Regions from separate parts of the Streptomyces sp. NPDC101152 genome, predicted to be linked through region 2. Evidence: riboswitches for the same ligand, from Rfam matches in the RefSeq annotation. Region 2 holds a riboswitch; each other region holds the start of a gene.

Region 1 (4,547 bases), on a different contig from region 2:
CGAACGACATGTGCATGGTCTCGTCGCGGAAGACCCAGTTCGTGCCGGTCGCCAGGCCGTGCAGCAGCCCCCGGCCGCGGAACCAGTACACGTACGCGAAGGCGCCGTAGAAGAACAGGCCCTCGATGCAGGCGGCGAAGCAGATCAGGTTGAGCAGGAAGCGGCGGCGGTCGGCCTTGGACCCCAGGCGGTCCAGCTTCTCCACCGAGTCCATCCACCGGAAGCAGAACTCCGCCTTCTCACGGATGGAGGGGATGTTCTCGACGGCCGCGAACGCGGCGTTCCTGTCCTCTGGGTCGGGGAGGTAGGTGTCCAGAAGCGTCAGGTAGAACTGGACGTGGACGGCCTCCTCGAAGAGCTGGCGCGACAGGTACAGCCGCGCTTCGGGGGAGTTGATGTGCTTGTAGAGCGTGAGCACGAGGTTGTTCGCCACGATCGAGTCACCGGTCGCGAAGAAGGCGACCAGACGGCCGATGAGGTGCTGCTCGGCCGGCGTCAGCTTCGCGAGGTCGGCCACGTCCGAGTGGAGGTCGACCTCCTCCACCGTCCAGGTGTTCTTGATGGCGTCCCGGTAGCGCTCGTAGAAGTCGGGGTAGCGCATGGGACGCAGGGTGAGCTCGAAGCCGGGGTCGAGCAGGTTTCGGGTGCTGGGCATCACTGGCAGGCCTCGCAGGACTCGGGGTTCTCAAGGGAGCAGGCGACCGCGTCGGGGTCGGCCACCCGCGGTACGGGGACGGTGGCCCGGGCCGCTCGGGCGATGCGGGTCGCCGGACGCGAGCGGAGGTAGTACGTCGTCTTCAGGCCCCGCTTCCAGGCGTACGCGTACATCGACGAGAGCTTTCCGATGGTCGGGGTCTCCAGGAAGAGGTTCAGGGACTGGGACTGGTCCAGGTAGGGCGTGCGCGCCGCCGCCATGTCGATCAGCGCGCGCTGCGGGATCTCCCACGCCGTGCGGTACAGGCGCCGTACCTCCTCGGGGATCCACGCGAAGTCCTGCACCGAGCCGCCCGCCTCACGCAGCGCCTCCCGGGTGCGGGCGTCCCAGACGCCGAGGTCCTTCAGCTCCCGCACCAGGTAGGAGTTGACCTGCAGGAACTCGCCGGACAGCGTTTCGCGCTTGAAGAGGTTCGACACCTGCGGCTCGATGCACTCGTACACGCCCGCGATCGACGCGATGGTCGCGGTCGGCGCGATCGCGAGGAGAAGGGAGTTGCGCAGCCCGACGGCGGCGACGCGCTCGTGCAGCGCGGCCCAGCGTTCCGGCCAGGCGCGGTCCGTCGCGTAGTGGTCGGGGTGCAGGACACCCTGAGCGGTACGGGTCTTCTCCCAGGCAGGCAGCGGCCCGTCACGCTCGGCCAGGTCCGCGGAGGCCTCGTACGCGGCGAGCATGACGCGCTCGGCGATACGGGTCGACAGCCGCTGGGCCTCCGGCGAGTCGAAGGGCAGGCGCAGCTTGAAGAAGACGTCCTGGAGGCCCATCGCGCCGAGTCCCACCGGACGCCACATGGCGTTGGAGCGGCCCGCCTCCTCGGTCGGGTAGAAGTTGATGTCGACCACACGGTCGAGGAAGGTGACGGCCGTGCGGACCGTCTCGTCCAGCCGCTCCCAGTCCAGCTCGTCGCCGGCCACGAAGGCTGCCAGGTTCAGTGAACCCAGGTTGCAGACCGCGGTCTCACCGTCGTCGGTGACCTCCAGGATCTCCGTGCACAGGTTGGAGGAGTGGACGACGTGACCGGGGGTCGCCGTCTGGTTCGCGGTGCGGTTCGCGGCGTCCTTGAACGTCATCCAGCCGTTGCCGGTCTGCGCGAGGGTGCGCATCATCCGGCCGTACAGGTCACGGGCCGGCAGGGTCCTGCGGGCCAGCCCCGCCGCCTCCGCCCGCCGGTAGGCCGCGTCGAACTCCTCGCCCCACAGGTCGACCAGCTCCGGCACGTCGGCGGGGGAGAAGAGGGACCACGGCCCGTCGGCGTCGACCCGGCGCATGAACTCGTCCGGGATCCAGTGCGCGAGGTTGAGGTTGTGCGTGCGGCGGGCGTCCTCACCGGTGTTGTCGCGCAGCTCCAGGAACTCCTCGATGTCCGCGTGCCAGGTCTCCAGGTAGACGGCGGCGGCACCCTTGCGCCGGCCGCCCTGGTTCACGGCCGCCACCGAGGCGTCGAGGGTCTTCAGGAACGGGACGATGCCGTTCGAGAGGCCGTTGGTGCCCCGGATCAGCGAACCCCGGGCGCGGACACGGGAGTAGGCGATGCCGATGCCGCCGGCGTGCTTGGAGAGACGGGCGACCTGGTGGTAGCGGTCGTAGATGGAGTCCAGCTCGTCCTTCGGGGAGTCGAGGAGGTAGCAGGACGACATCTGGGGGTGCCGGGTGCCGGAGTTGAACAGGGTGGGGGAGGAGGGCAGGTAGTCGAGGCGGCTCATCAGGCCGTAGAGGGCGGCGACTTCGTCCAGGGCGCGGATGGTGTTTCCCCCACAGGGGGCACCCCCATCGGCGAGACCGCACGCCACGCGCAGCATGAAGTGCTGGGGTGTCTCGATGACCTTGCGGGTGATCGGATGGCGCAGGAGATAGCGGCTGTGGAGCGTGCGGAGCCCGAAGTAGCCGAAGCGGTCGTCGGCGTGCGGGTCGATCAGCGGGTCGAGGCGGTGGGCGTGCAGCCGTACGAACTCCGCCGTGCGGTCGGCGATGAGCCCCTCGCGGTGGCCGACGGCGACGGACTCCGTGAACGACGTGACGCCCTGCGAGCCGGCCTCGGCGGCGATGCCGAGGGTGAGGAGCCGGGCCGCCAGCCTGCTGTACGCCGGGTCCTCGGAGATGAGGCCGGCCGCCGCCTCCGTGGCCAGCTCGCGCAACTCCGTCTCGTCCGCATGCGCGGACCGGCCGCGCAGGGCGGCGGCGGCGATCCGGCCGGGGTCGGCGTCGGGGAGGTCGGCGGTCAGCTCGGTCAGGGTGCGCAACAGTGCGGCACCGTGGCCGTCGGTCTCCGGCTCGGTCGCTGAAGCCGGGTCGGCTGGCGCGATGGTCACGTGGGGCTCTCCCTCGCTCGGCACGGGGCCTTGCGGGCAGGGGGCAGCACGGACGCGCGCAGCGTCGCGTCCACCGGCCCATTCCACGAGGCCCGGACGTCGGCACCCGGGCCGGGGTGGCCGGGTGCGCTGTCGGCAGGTCCTCGGACTGGGTCGTGCACGGGCGTGCACGAGTTCACCGTTGCGGGACAGTTCCGGATTCGCACCGGATTCCCCTGCGGCGACAGCGAGGTTGAGCATACATGTTGTGTCGTGTTCTGGCGGCACCCCTAGATGTTGTGTTGCCGTGTCTCGGGCACAAAAGAGCGGGCCGCCGAGGGTCGTTCTCTCGGTGGCCCGCTGCGGATTGTGTGTGGCTGGTCGCGCCCACGCGGCGGAGCCGCATATTGATACAGCCTCGCGCCCCTAAAAGCGTTTCAGTGGGCGCTTCCTGCAGTCGCTGGCGGAAGTTCCACCTCCACCCCCGGGTCTCCCGCGTCCGCCGTGTAGTCCTCCGGGCTGGTTTCGTCGATGCCCTCGGGGGCCTTCGCGGCCTTCAGGACGAAGGTGAGGACCACCGTCACCACCACGTTCAGGACGAACGCCGTGAGGCCGATGTAGCCGATCTCGCCGATGCCCGGGATCTCCTTCGACGAGCCGCCGAAGTGGGCCTGGGTCGGGGAGGCCACGCCGTACGCGGCGACCGTGCCGTAGACCATGCCGACCGCCCAGCCGGCGAGCAGTGCCCAGCGGTGGAACCAGCGGGTGAACAGGCCGCCGACCAGGGCGGGGAAGGTCTGCAGGATCCAGATGCCGCCCAGCAGCTGGAAGTTGATCGCGACCGTCTTGTCCATGGTCAGGACGAAGACCAGGGCGCCGACCTTCACCAGGAGCGAGACCAGCTTGGAGACCCTGGTCTCCTGCTCCGGTGTCGCGTCGGGCTTGATGAAGTCCTTGTAGATGTTGCGGGTGAACAGGTTCGCGGCCGCGATGGACATGATCGCCGCCGGCACCAGCGCGCCGATGCCGATCGCCGCGAAGGCGACACCCGCGAACCAGCTCGGGAACATGTCCTCGAAGAGCTGCGGGATCGCCAACTGGCCGTTGGTGACCTTGACTCCGGCCGCGATCGCCATGAAGCCCAGCAGCGCCAGCAGGCCGAGCATCAGCGAGTACAGCGGCAGGATCGTGGTGTTGCGGCGGATCACCTCACGGTTCTTCGAGGAGAGCGTCGCGGTGACCGAGTGCGGGTACATGAACAGCGCGAGCGCGGAGCCCAACGCGAGCGTGGCGTACGTCCACTGGGAGGCCTCGCCCGGGACCAGCGCCCCGCGTGGCTTCCCGGTCGCCTTGTTGGTCTGGGCGAAGGCGTGGCTCGCCTTGGCGAAGATGTCGTCGAAGCCGCCCAGCTTGATCGGGATGTAGATGATCGCCACCGCGATGACGATGTAGATCAGCGTGTCCTTCACGAACGCTATCAGCGCGGGGGCCCGCAGGCCGGAGGAGTAGGTGTAGGCCGCGAGGACGCCGAAGGCGATCAGCAG
Region 2 (4,547 bases):
CGACTGCGACACCGGCGTCGACGACGCCCTGGCCCTGCTGTTCGCGGTGCGGCACCCGGGGATCGACCTGCGGGCGATCACCTGTGTCGCCGGGAACACCGACGTGGACGGCGTGGTCCGCAACACCCTCACGGTGCTGGAGCAGGCCGGCGGCCCGGACATCCCCGTCGGGCGGGGCGCCGAGCGGCCGTTGATCGAGCCGGTGCGCACGGCACGGCACGTGCACGGTGTGGACGGGATGGGCGACCTCGGGCTGCCCGCGCCGACCCGCACCCCGGCCGAGGTGGACGCGGTGACGCTGCTGCGCCGCGAGATCCTGGCCTCGCCGCGTCCGGTGACGCTGGTCCCGACGGCGCCGCTGACCAACATCGCGCTGCTGCTGCGGACGCACCCGGAGGTGGTCCGCAACATCGAGCGGATCGTCTTCATGGGCGGCGCGGTCGCCACCGGGAACGCCACCCCGGTCGCCGAGTTCAACGTCTGGCACGACCCGGAGGCGGCCGCCGTCCTGCTCACCGCCGGCGTGCCGATCACCATGTACGGCCTCGACGTCTTCCAGCGGGTGATCGTGCCGGGCGCGGACGTACGGCGGCTGCGGGCGAGCGCGGAACCGGGCACCCGGCTCGCCGGTGAACTCCTCGCCCACCGCCCGGCCTCGCCCGATCCCGACAGCGACGACCCGGCCGGCGGGCTCGGCGACGCGGGCGCGGTCTGCTCGGTCGCCGACCCGGCCGGCATCACCACCAGCCTGCTCCCCGTCGAGGTCTCCCTCGTCCCCGGACCCACCCGGGGCCAGACCATCGTCGACCGCCGCGCCCGCCCCGGCGAGTCCGAGATCCACGAGGGTGCTCGCGAACAGCCCCTGGTGGACGTGGCGTTGGACGTGGACGTGGACCGTTTCGTCAAGCTGTGGCTGTCGGCGGTGGAGAAGCCGTAGCGCCACCGTCCTGCGGGGTAGCCGTCGACTCGTCGGCGTCGGCCTCGTCCCGCTCCTCCGACTTCTCCCGCTCCTCCCGCTGCTTCCGCAGCGCGAGTTCCCGGGCCGTCTTTTCGGAGTGCAGCCTCAACTCTGCCTCTGTCCGGAGATCGAACACGAACGCCTCCCTCGATCAACTTGGCTTCCGCAAATTTGCTTTATCAATATATTACCTTAGGGGGGCTCCCGAGTCACGGACTTTCCGCGGCCCGTACCGACCACTTCTGCTCGACCTTCGCCAGCCGCCAGTAGGCCAGCGCGGCCGCCCACACCACCACGAACAGGCCGACGATGACGTAGCCGACGTTGTCCAGGTCGAGGCCGGCGATCCAGCCCGTGACCGAGTCCGTCAGGTCGAACTTGTCGTGCAGGACGCCCACCAACTCGATCGTGCCGATGAAGAAGGCGACGGCGATGGACAGACCGGTGATGGTCAGGTTGTAGAAGACCTTGCGGACCGGGTTGGAGAACGCCCACTGGTAGGCGAAGTTCATGAACGTGCCGTCCAGCGTGTCGAACAGGCTCATCCCGGCCGCGAAGAGCAGCGGCAGGCACAGGATCGCGTACCAGGGCAGGCCCGCCGCCGCGCCGGACCCGGCCATCACCATCAGCGTGACCTCGGTGGCGGTGTCGAAGCCGAGCCCGAAGAGGAAGCCCAGGGGGTACATCTGCCCGGGCCTCGTGATCGACTTGGTGAGGCGGCCGAGGATCCGGTTCATGAACCCCCGGGAATCCAGGTGCCCTTCGAGCTCCGACTCGTCGTACGTCCCCGCCCGCATCGCCTTGAACACCTTCAGGATGCCCATCAGGGCGACGAGGTTGAGGGCGGCGATGACGTAGAGGAACGTGCCCGAGATCGTCGTACCGAGGACGCCGAGCACCTTGTGGGTGGCGGAGTTCTCGTTCATGACCTTGCCGGCGAGTGCCGTGCCGCCCGCGATCATCGCGGCCAGCAGCACGACCACGCTGGAGTGGCCCAGTGCGAACCAGAAGCCCACCGACACCGGCCGTTTGCCGTCGGCCATCAGCTTGCGGGTGGTGTTGTCGATCGCGGCGATGTGGTCGGCGTCGAAGGCGTGCCGCACGCCCAGGGTGTAGGCGGTGATGCCGAGGCCGATGCCGAAGGCCTTGGAGCCGACCTCGTAGTGGCCGGGGACGACGAGGAGGAAGAGGATCCCGAAGGCGGCGACATGGAGGGCGGCGATCACCGCCACCAGCCCAGCGGTCTTGACGGTGTCCTCGCGCCGCCAGCGGAAAGAAGCAGCGTCGGTCATGTTCACGCTCCAGCACCTCGTGGATCACTTCGTGAGATGCCGTGGCCGGTCTCCTGGCTGACGGGTCGCGCGTCGCCGGTCCGCCTTCCCGGCCGCGGTGAAACGGCCAGTGGCTGCCCCTTGCGGGACGTGGACCGGTGACTTCCCGATCACAGTGGCGAGGGCCGCGTCGGCATCGCACCGACTTCCCGAACACCACGGCCCGCCCACCGTAGGGGGATCGGGCCCCTCCTGCATAGCTGCATACCTGTGCAGGTATCGAAGATCACAGAGGTGCCTGCGAGGATGTGCGCATGCATCTCGTCCCGGCCGACCGCGCGGACCGCCGCACCATCGACGGCCACCGGGTGTGCGACGCCATCGCCGCCATCGGTGACGAGGCCCATGTACGTGCTTGGGCCGACCGCTTCTCGCTGCTCGCCGACCCGAAACGGCTCGCCCTGCTGATCGCCCTGCACCGCACCGGCCCGCTGGCCGTCTCCGACCTGGCGATCGCGACCGGCATGAACGACCCCGCCGTCTCACAGGCCTTGCGACTGCTGCGGGCGGCCGGGGTGGTCGCCGGGGAGAAGGAGGGGCGGATCGTGCGCTACCGGGTGGTCGACGAGGACGTACGCCTCCTGCTCAAGCACTGTGCCGCCGACGGGAGCTGACCCGTCGACGGCACCGTCCTTGCTCGTCCTTGCTGTGTCAGCGCACCGTCGGGCTCGGGTTGGCGCCCGCGCCGCCCGTGCCGGGCGAGGACTCGCCGGGCAGCAGCGGCGGCTGGGTGGTGGTGTCCACCGGCGGGGTGAGCACGACCTCGGGCTGGCCCGGGGCCGGGGGCGGCGGGGTCAGGTCCGTGGCGGGCAGCTTCGGCGGGGTCGTCTCCTGGAAGAGGACCTGGTCGAAGTTGACCAACCCGGTCTGCTCCATGACCGTGATGTGGTCGAGCACCGTGGCGTTTGCCTGGTCCGCCAGGGTCCGCACCACGGTGTTCTTCGTCGTCGAGCGGACCTTCGCGATCGTGTTGAAGATCGAACCGTGCGTCACCCGCAGGATGTTGGCGAAGTCGACGTCGAACTGCTTGCCGCTGTCCCCCCTGAGGGTGTTGACGAAGCCCTCCTGCTGGGGGCTGGCGATGTTGGGGATGGTGATGTTGAGCATCGTGCTGATCTTGCGGCAACTGGCGTCCAGCGCGGCGTGCCCGTCGATCAGGTGCTTGCTCGCGATCTTGACCGCCTGGCTCTGCCCCTTCTGCAGGCCGAGTTGACCCACCGGGTACTCCCACAGCCCGGCCGCGCGCACCTTGACCACGAAGTCCCGGTCCGACTCGGTCAGCGGTCCCCACTGGGTCTGTGCGATCACTCTCGTCCCTGAGCTGGACACGGTGTTCACTCCGAGCATCGCGGGATAGGCGAGTGCGACGAGAGTGATACTGAGGGCACCGCCCACGAAGAGAGTTCCCGTCGCGTTCCGCGAAAAGCGCACCGTGCCTCCTGCCCGGTCGGGGGTCCGCCGATCAACGGCGGTCGGACGCACAGAAGTACGCAGAGGTAAGCGGCCGAAACCTTTTGGATTGGTAAAGTCTCGTCGGGTGGCGGTGCCGACGAGGAGGCAACCCGTCGCATAACCGGACGGATCCTCGCACCGGCCGGTCACCGCACGCCCCGCAGCGCGGTGGTCAGGCAGATGACGGCAGCCGGATCCGGCACGGGGGTGAGGCGGGCGACGACCTGCTCGCTCCCGAACGCCCGCTGTTCGGCGGTCACTTCGGGGTCGGCGGCGCATTCGGCCTGTACGTACACGTAGTTGGGTTCGGTGGCGAAGAGCCGAGACGGGCCCGGCGTCGTCGACCAGGACGTTCTGGGGCTGCAGATCGAGGCGGGACGTCACCAGGTCGTCCGAGTCGGTCGGGCTCACCCAGCGCGCCAGCTCCGCGGCCGAGGTCTCGACGAACCGGGCGAGCGCGTCCGCCCACGGCAGACCGGCCCCGCCGACCTTCCTGTGCAGCTCTTTCCAGTCGGCGTCCCGCGGGCACCGTTCGTACCAGGGGTCCGGTGTCTCGCGTGCGCCCTCCCCCGCCCGGTGCAGCAGCGCCACGGTCCGCCCGAACCAGTCGAGGATCGCCGGGTCGGAGGCGTCCGCCGCGGCACCCTCGACCCACTCGTACAGCTTCACCCAGGAGCCCGCCGGCGCTCCGGCGAGGCGGCAGACGTGGGCGCCGTCGAGAGTGGGGATGAGCCGCGGCGACCTGATGCCCAGATCCCTCCGCGGCCTGCCGCAGGGCGGCCTCCCGACGGACCTGGTCCTCGTCG
Region 3 (4,547 bases), on a different contig from region 2:
TCGTCCCGCTCGTCCCGCCCGCTCCGCTGCTCCCGCCGCCGCTCAGTCATGCGGCGATCATCCCAGGCGAGCCGCCAACGCGCCCCGGAACCGGGTCACTTCAGGACGGTCGCCGCCGCCGGCGCTCGACATCGAATACAACCCGTACGACAGGAGGCACGGTGGGACGCCGACCGCGCTGCCGTCCGTTCGCCCGGGGATACCGGCCCCGACACTCCGAAGTCCACCCCAGTTCATCTTCCGTTCACCCAGGTTTCCTACGGTCAACCGACCGATGACTTCGAACGATTGCCTGGGTAAATGGAAAACTTCTCGCTGATCCTCGCGATTGTGGTGATCACCGCACTCGCGTTCGATTTCACGAACGGTTTCCACGACACCGCCAACGCGATGGCCACGACCATCTCGACCGGTGCACTCAAGCCCAAGGTCGCGGTGGCCATGTCCGCCGTGCTCAACCTTGTAGGCGCCTTCCTGTCCGTCGAGGTCGCGAACACGATCTCCAAGGGTCTCGTCAATGAGAACGGCATCCGTCCCGAGGTCATCTTCGCCGCCCTGGTCGGCGCGATCCTCTGGAACCTGGTGACCTGGCTGGTGGGCCTGCCCTCCAGCTCCTCGCACGCCCTGATGGGCGGTCTGATCGGCGCCACCGTCGCCTCGGCCGGCTTCGGTGCCGTCCACGGCGACGTGCTCGTCACCAAGGTGCTCCTGCCGGCGCTCGCCGCCCCGGTCGTCGCCGGGCTCGCCGCGATGCTCGCGACGCGCTTCTCCTACGCCCTCGACTCCAAGGCCGAGGGCAAGGCGGCCGAGAAGGGCTACCGCGCCGGCCAGATCGCCTCCGCCGGTCTGGTCTCGCTCGCCCACGGCACCAACGACGCGCAGAAGACGATGGGCATCATCACCCTCGCCCTGGTCGCCGGCGGCGCCATCGCCCCCGGCTCCAACCCTCCCACCTGGGTCATCCTCTCCGCCGGCCTCGCCATCGCGCTCGGCACCTACATCGGCGGCTGGCGCATCATCCGCACGATGGGCAAGGGCCTGACCGAGCTGAGGCCGCAGCAGGGCTTCGCCGCCCAGACCAGCGCGGCCACCGCCATCCTGGCCTCCTCGCACCTCGGCTTCTCCCTCTCCACCACGCACGTCGTCTCCGGTTCGGTGATGGGCGCGGGCCTCGGCCGCAAGGGGGGCTTGGTCCGCTGGTCCACGGCGACCCGGATGCTGGTCGCCTGGGTCCTCACACTCCCCGCCGCCGCCCTGGTCGGCGCGGGCGCCGAGTCCGTCACGGACCTCGGCGACTGGGGCACCGCCGTCGTCGCCGTCTTCCTCGTCGCGGCCAGCGCCGCGATCTGGAAGGTCTCGCGCCGCGAGGTCGTCGACGCCTCCAACGTCAACGAGACCGAGGAGCCGGCCGGCGTGGTCACCACGGCGATCGCCGCCGTGACCCCTCCTCCCACGGGCGCGGTGACGGAGGGCCTGACGGCCACGATCGCCGCACCGGTCACCACCACGGAGGCGGCGGCCCCGCCGGCCGCCGTCTGAGCCCCGGGCACCCGGTAACGAAGGAAGCAGCAGCATGAAGATCGACTGGTCGGCCCTGGGCTCCGTCTTCGGTGTCAGCCTCGCGGTCACCGTGGGCCTCGTCACCCTGTTCACCCTCGGCGTCATGGGCCTGTCCCGCCGTGAGCGGGCCGTGGCCCAGGGCAACTCGGCGACCCTCGCGGTCACCGGCGCCTACGTGTGCTTCGCGGCCTGCGCGGCGGCGGTGGCCTACGGAATCAACCTGATCATGTCCAAAAGCTGAGCCCTGACCCGCAGTTGGTGCCGGGACGGTGATCCGTCCCGGCACCACGCGTTTCCGTGACCCCGGCGACCCCTGACGTGTGGGCCTCAGCACACTCTCCCGTCGCAGGTCAACGGCAAGTTGACGGCCCTTCCAACCCCGTGGTGGACTGCCGGAGCCATATACGGCGGCAAGGGAGGAAGCCGGTGCGAGTCCGGCGCGGTCCCGCCACTGTCACCGGGGTAGGTAGCCCCGGGAGCCAGGAACTCCCACCGCCGGTCTCGTCGAACCAGGGCGTGGACACCCTGAGTGAGGACATGTCGTCATGCTCGCCTGCCGTCTGAGGTATCGCACCAGGTCGCTGCCCGCCCCCACGGCCGGCTGAGCCGATGCGTGCCGGTCGCGTCTTCGCGTACGGCGCCGCCGCCGGACTCCTCGGTGACCAGCTCCTCGGCGATCCCCGCCGGGGGCATCCGGTCGCCGCGTTCGGGCGGGCCGCGGGAGCTGTGGAACGGGTGCTGTGGCGGGACCACCGGGGGTGGGGCGCGCTGCACACCGCCGTGTGCGCCGGGGGGGCCGTGGCGCTGGGCGCCGTGGCGCAGAGAGCCGTACGGCCGTCCCGTACCGCCTCCGTCGCGCTGACCGCCGCCGCCACCTGGGCGGTGGTCGGCGGAACCTCGCTCGCGCGTGAGGCGCGGGCCGTCGGGCGAGCCCTGGAGGCGGGGGACGTCGAGGCCGCGCGGGACCGGTTGCCCCATCTGTGCGGGCGGGACCCGCAGGCGCTGGACGCCGACGGGATCGCGCGGGCCGTGGTGGAGTCGGTCGCCGAGAACACGTCGGACGCGGTGGTCGGGGCGCTGGTGTGGGGGGCCGTGGGGGGCGTTCCGGGGCTGCTCGGGTTCCGGGCCGTCAACACGCTGGACGCCATGGTCGGGCACAAGTCCGAACGGTACCGGCGGTACGGGTGGGCCTCGGCGCGGCTGGACGACGTGGCCGGGTGGCCGGGGGCACGGCTGACCGCGGCGCTGGCGACGGTCGCGGGCGGCGACCCGCGCGGGGCCGTACGGGCCTGGCGGGCCGACGCCGGCAAGCACCCGAGCCCCAACGCCGGTCCGGTGGAGGCCTCGTTCGCGGGCGCGCTCGGCGTGCGCCTGGGCGGGACCCTCTCGTACGGCGGGCGGGTCGAACACCGGCCCGTGCTCAACACGGCGGGCCGCGCCGTCGCCGTGCCCGACATCGAGCGGGCCGTACGGCTCTCCCGGCGCGTCGGTCTGCTCGCGCTCGGCGTCAGTGCCGCCGCGCGCCTCCTGGTGAAGGGACGTACGTCATGAGCGGGGGTCTCCTCGTCGCCGGTACCACCTCCGACGCCGGCAAGAGTGTCGTCACCGCCGGGATCTGCCGGTGGCTCGTGCGGCAAGGCGTCAAGGTGGCGCCCTTCAAGGCGCAGAACATGTCGCTCAACTCCTTCGTGACGCGCGAGGGTGCCGAGATAGGGCGGGCGCAGGCCATGCAGGCGCAGGCCTGCCGGATCGAACCGACCGCGCTGATGAATCCCGTGCTGCTGAAGCCGGGCGGCGAGCAGAGCAGCCAGGTCGTGCTCATGGGCAAGCCGGTGGGCGAGTTGAGCGCGCGGGGGTACCACGGCGGGCGGCAGCAGCAGCTTCTCGGGACCGTTCTCGACTGTCTCGCCGAGTTGCGGGGCACGTATGACGCGGTGATCTGTGAGGGGGCCGGCAGCCCGGCGGAGATCAACCTGCGCCGCACCGACATCGTGAACATGGGGATCGCCCGCAACGCCGGGCTTCCCGTGCTCGTCGTCGGTGACATCGACCGCGGGGGCGTGTTCGCCTCGTTCTTCGGGACCGTCGCGCTGCTGTCGCAGGAGGACCAGCGGCTGGTCGCCGGCTTCCTGGTGAACAAGTTCCGGGGCGACGTCTCGCTCCTCGAACCCGGTCTCGCCATGCTCCACGGTCTCACCGGCCGGCGGACCTACGGCGTCCTGCCCTTCCGGCACGGGCTCGGCATCGACGAGGAGGACGGACTGCGAGTCTCCCTGCGCGGGACCGTGCGGGAGTCGAACGTCTCCCCGCCGGTGGGTGAGGACGTGCTGCGGGTCGCCGTGTGCGCGGTCCCGCTGATGTCCAACTTCACCGACGTGGACGCGCTGGCCGCCGAACCCGGGGTCGTGGTGCGGTTCGTCGACCGGCCCGAGGAACTGGCCGACGCCGACCTGGTGGTGGTCCCGGGCACCCGCGGGACCGTGCGGGCGCTGGAGTGGCTGCACGAGCGGGGACTCGCCGACGCGCTGGTGCGCAGGGCCGCCGAAGGCCGCCCGATCCTCGGTGTCTGCGGCGGCTTCCAGATCCTCGGCGAGCACATCGAGGACGAGGTGGAGAGCCGGCGTGGCCGGGTCGAGGGGCTCGGTGTCCTGCCCGTGCGGGTGCGGTTCGCCCGCGAGAAGACACTCACCCGGCCGGTCGGCGAGGCCCTGGGCGAGCGGGTCGAGGGGTACGAGATCCATCACGGGGTCGCCGAGGTGACCGGCGGGGAGGGGTTCATCTCCGATGGCGAGGGACACGGCCTGGACGGCTGCCGGGTCGGCCACACCTGGGGCACGCACTGGCACGGCTCGCTGGAGTCGGACGGCTTCCGGCGGGCGTTCCTGCGCGAGGTGGCGGCCGCCGCGGGCCGCCGTTTCGTACCGGCCGAGGACACGTCGTTCGCCGCGCTGCGCGAGGAGCAGCTCGACCGGCTCGGCGACCTGATC

What was found. A riboswitch is a leader RNA that binds a small molecule or an ion and turns the genes downstream of it on or off. The one in region 2 is predicted to bind cobalamin.
Region 1: linked by a shared signal. The riboswitch ahead of ACIRVK_RS01440 (ribonucleoside-diphosphate reductase subunit alpha) and the one ahead of ACIRVK_RS16570 (HoxN/HupN/NixA family nickel/cobalt transporter) in region 2 are both predicted to bind cobalamin.
Region 3: linked by a shared signal. The riboswitch ahead of ACIRVK_RS26765 (cobalamin biosynthesis protein) and the one ahead of ACIRVK_RS16570 (HoxN/HupN/NixA family nickel/cobalt transporter) in region 2 are both predicted to bind cobalamin.

The regions. Positions count from the first base shown of each region.
Region 1 is NZ_JBIWPO010000001.1:297,099-301,645, forward strand. Features, by position in the region: gene ACIRVK_RS01435 (ribonucleotide-diphosphate reductase subunit beta) at 1-655, opposite strand, end outside; gene ACIRVK_RS01440 (ribonucleoside-diphosphate reductase subunit alpha) at 655-3,024, opposite strand; cobalamin riboswitch at 3,141-3,281, opposite strand; gene mctP (monocarboxylate uptake permease MctP) at 3,441-4,547, opposite strand, start outside.
Region 2 is NZ_JBIWPO010000010.1:201,760-206,306, reverse strand. Features, by position in the region: gene ACIRVK_RS16575 (nucleoside hydrolase) at 1-937, shown strand, start outside; gene ACIRVK_RS16570 (HoxN/HupN/NixA family nickel/cobalt transporter) at 1,168-2,250, opposite strand; cobalamin riboswitch at 2,276-2,465, opposite strand; gene ACIRVK_RS16565 (ArsR/SmtB family transcription factor) at 2,544-2,903, shown strand; gene ACIRVK_RS16560 (DUF4142 domain-containing protein) at 2,941-3,684, opposite strand; partial or broken gene ACIRVK_RS16555 (phosphotransferase) at 3,888-4,547, opposite strand, start outside.
Region 3 is NZ_JBIWPO010000023.1:63,247-67,793, forward strand. Features, by position in the region: gene ACIRVK_RS26750 (class II aldolase/adducin family protein) at 1-50, opposite strand, end outside; gene ACIRVK_RS26755 (anion permease) at 301-1,539, shown strand; gene ACIRVK_RS26760 (hypothetical protein) at 1,574-1,801, shown strand; cobalamin riboswitch at 1,929-2,069, shown strand; gene ACIRVK_RS26765 (cobalamin biosynthesis protein) at 2,170-3,111, shown strand; gene ACIRVK_RS26770 (cobyric acid synthase) at 3,108-4,547, shown strand, end outside.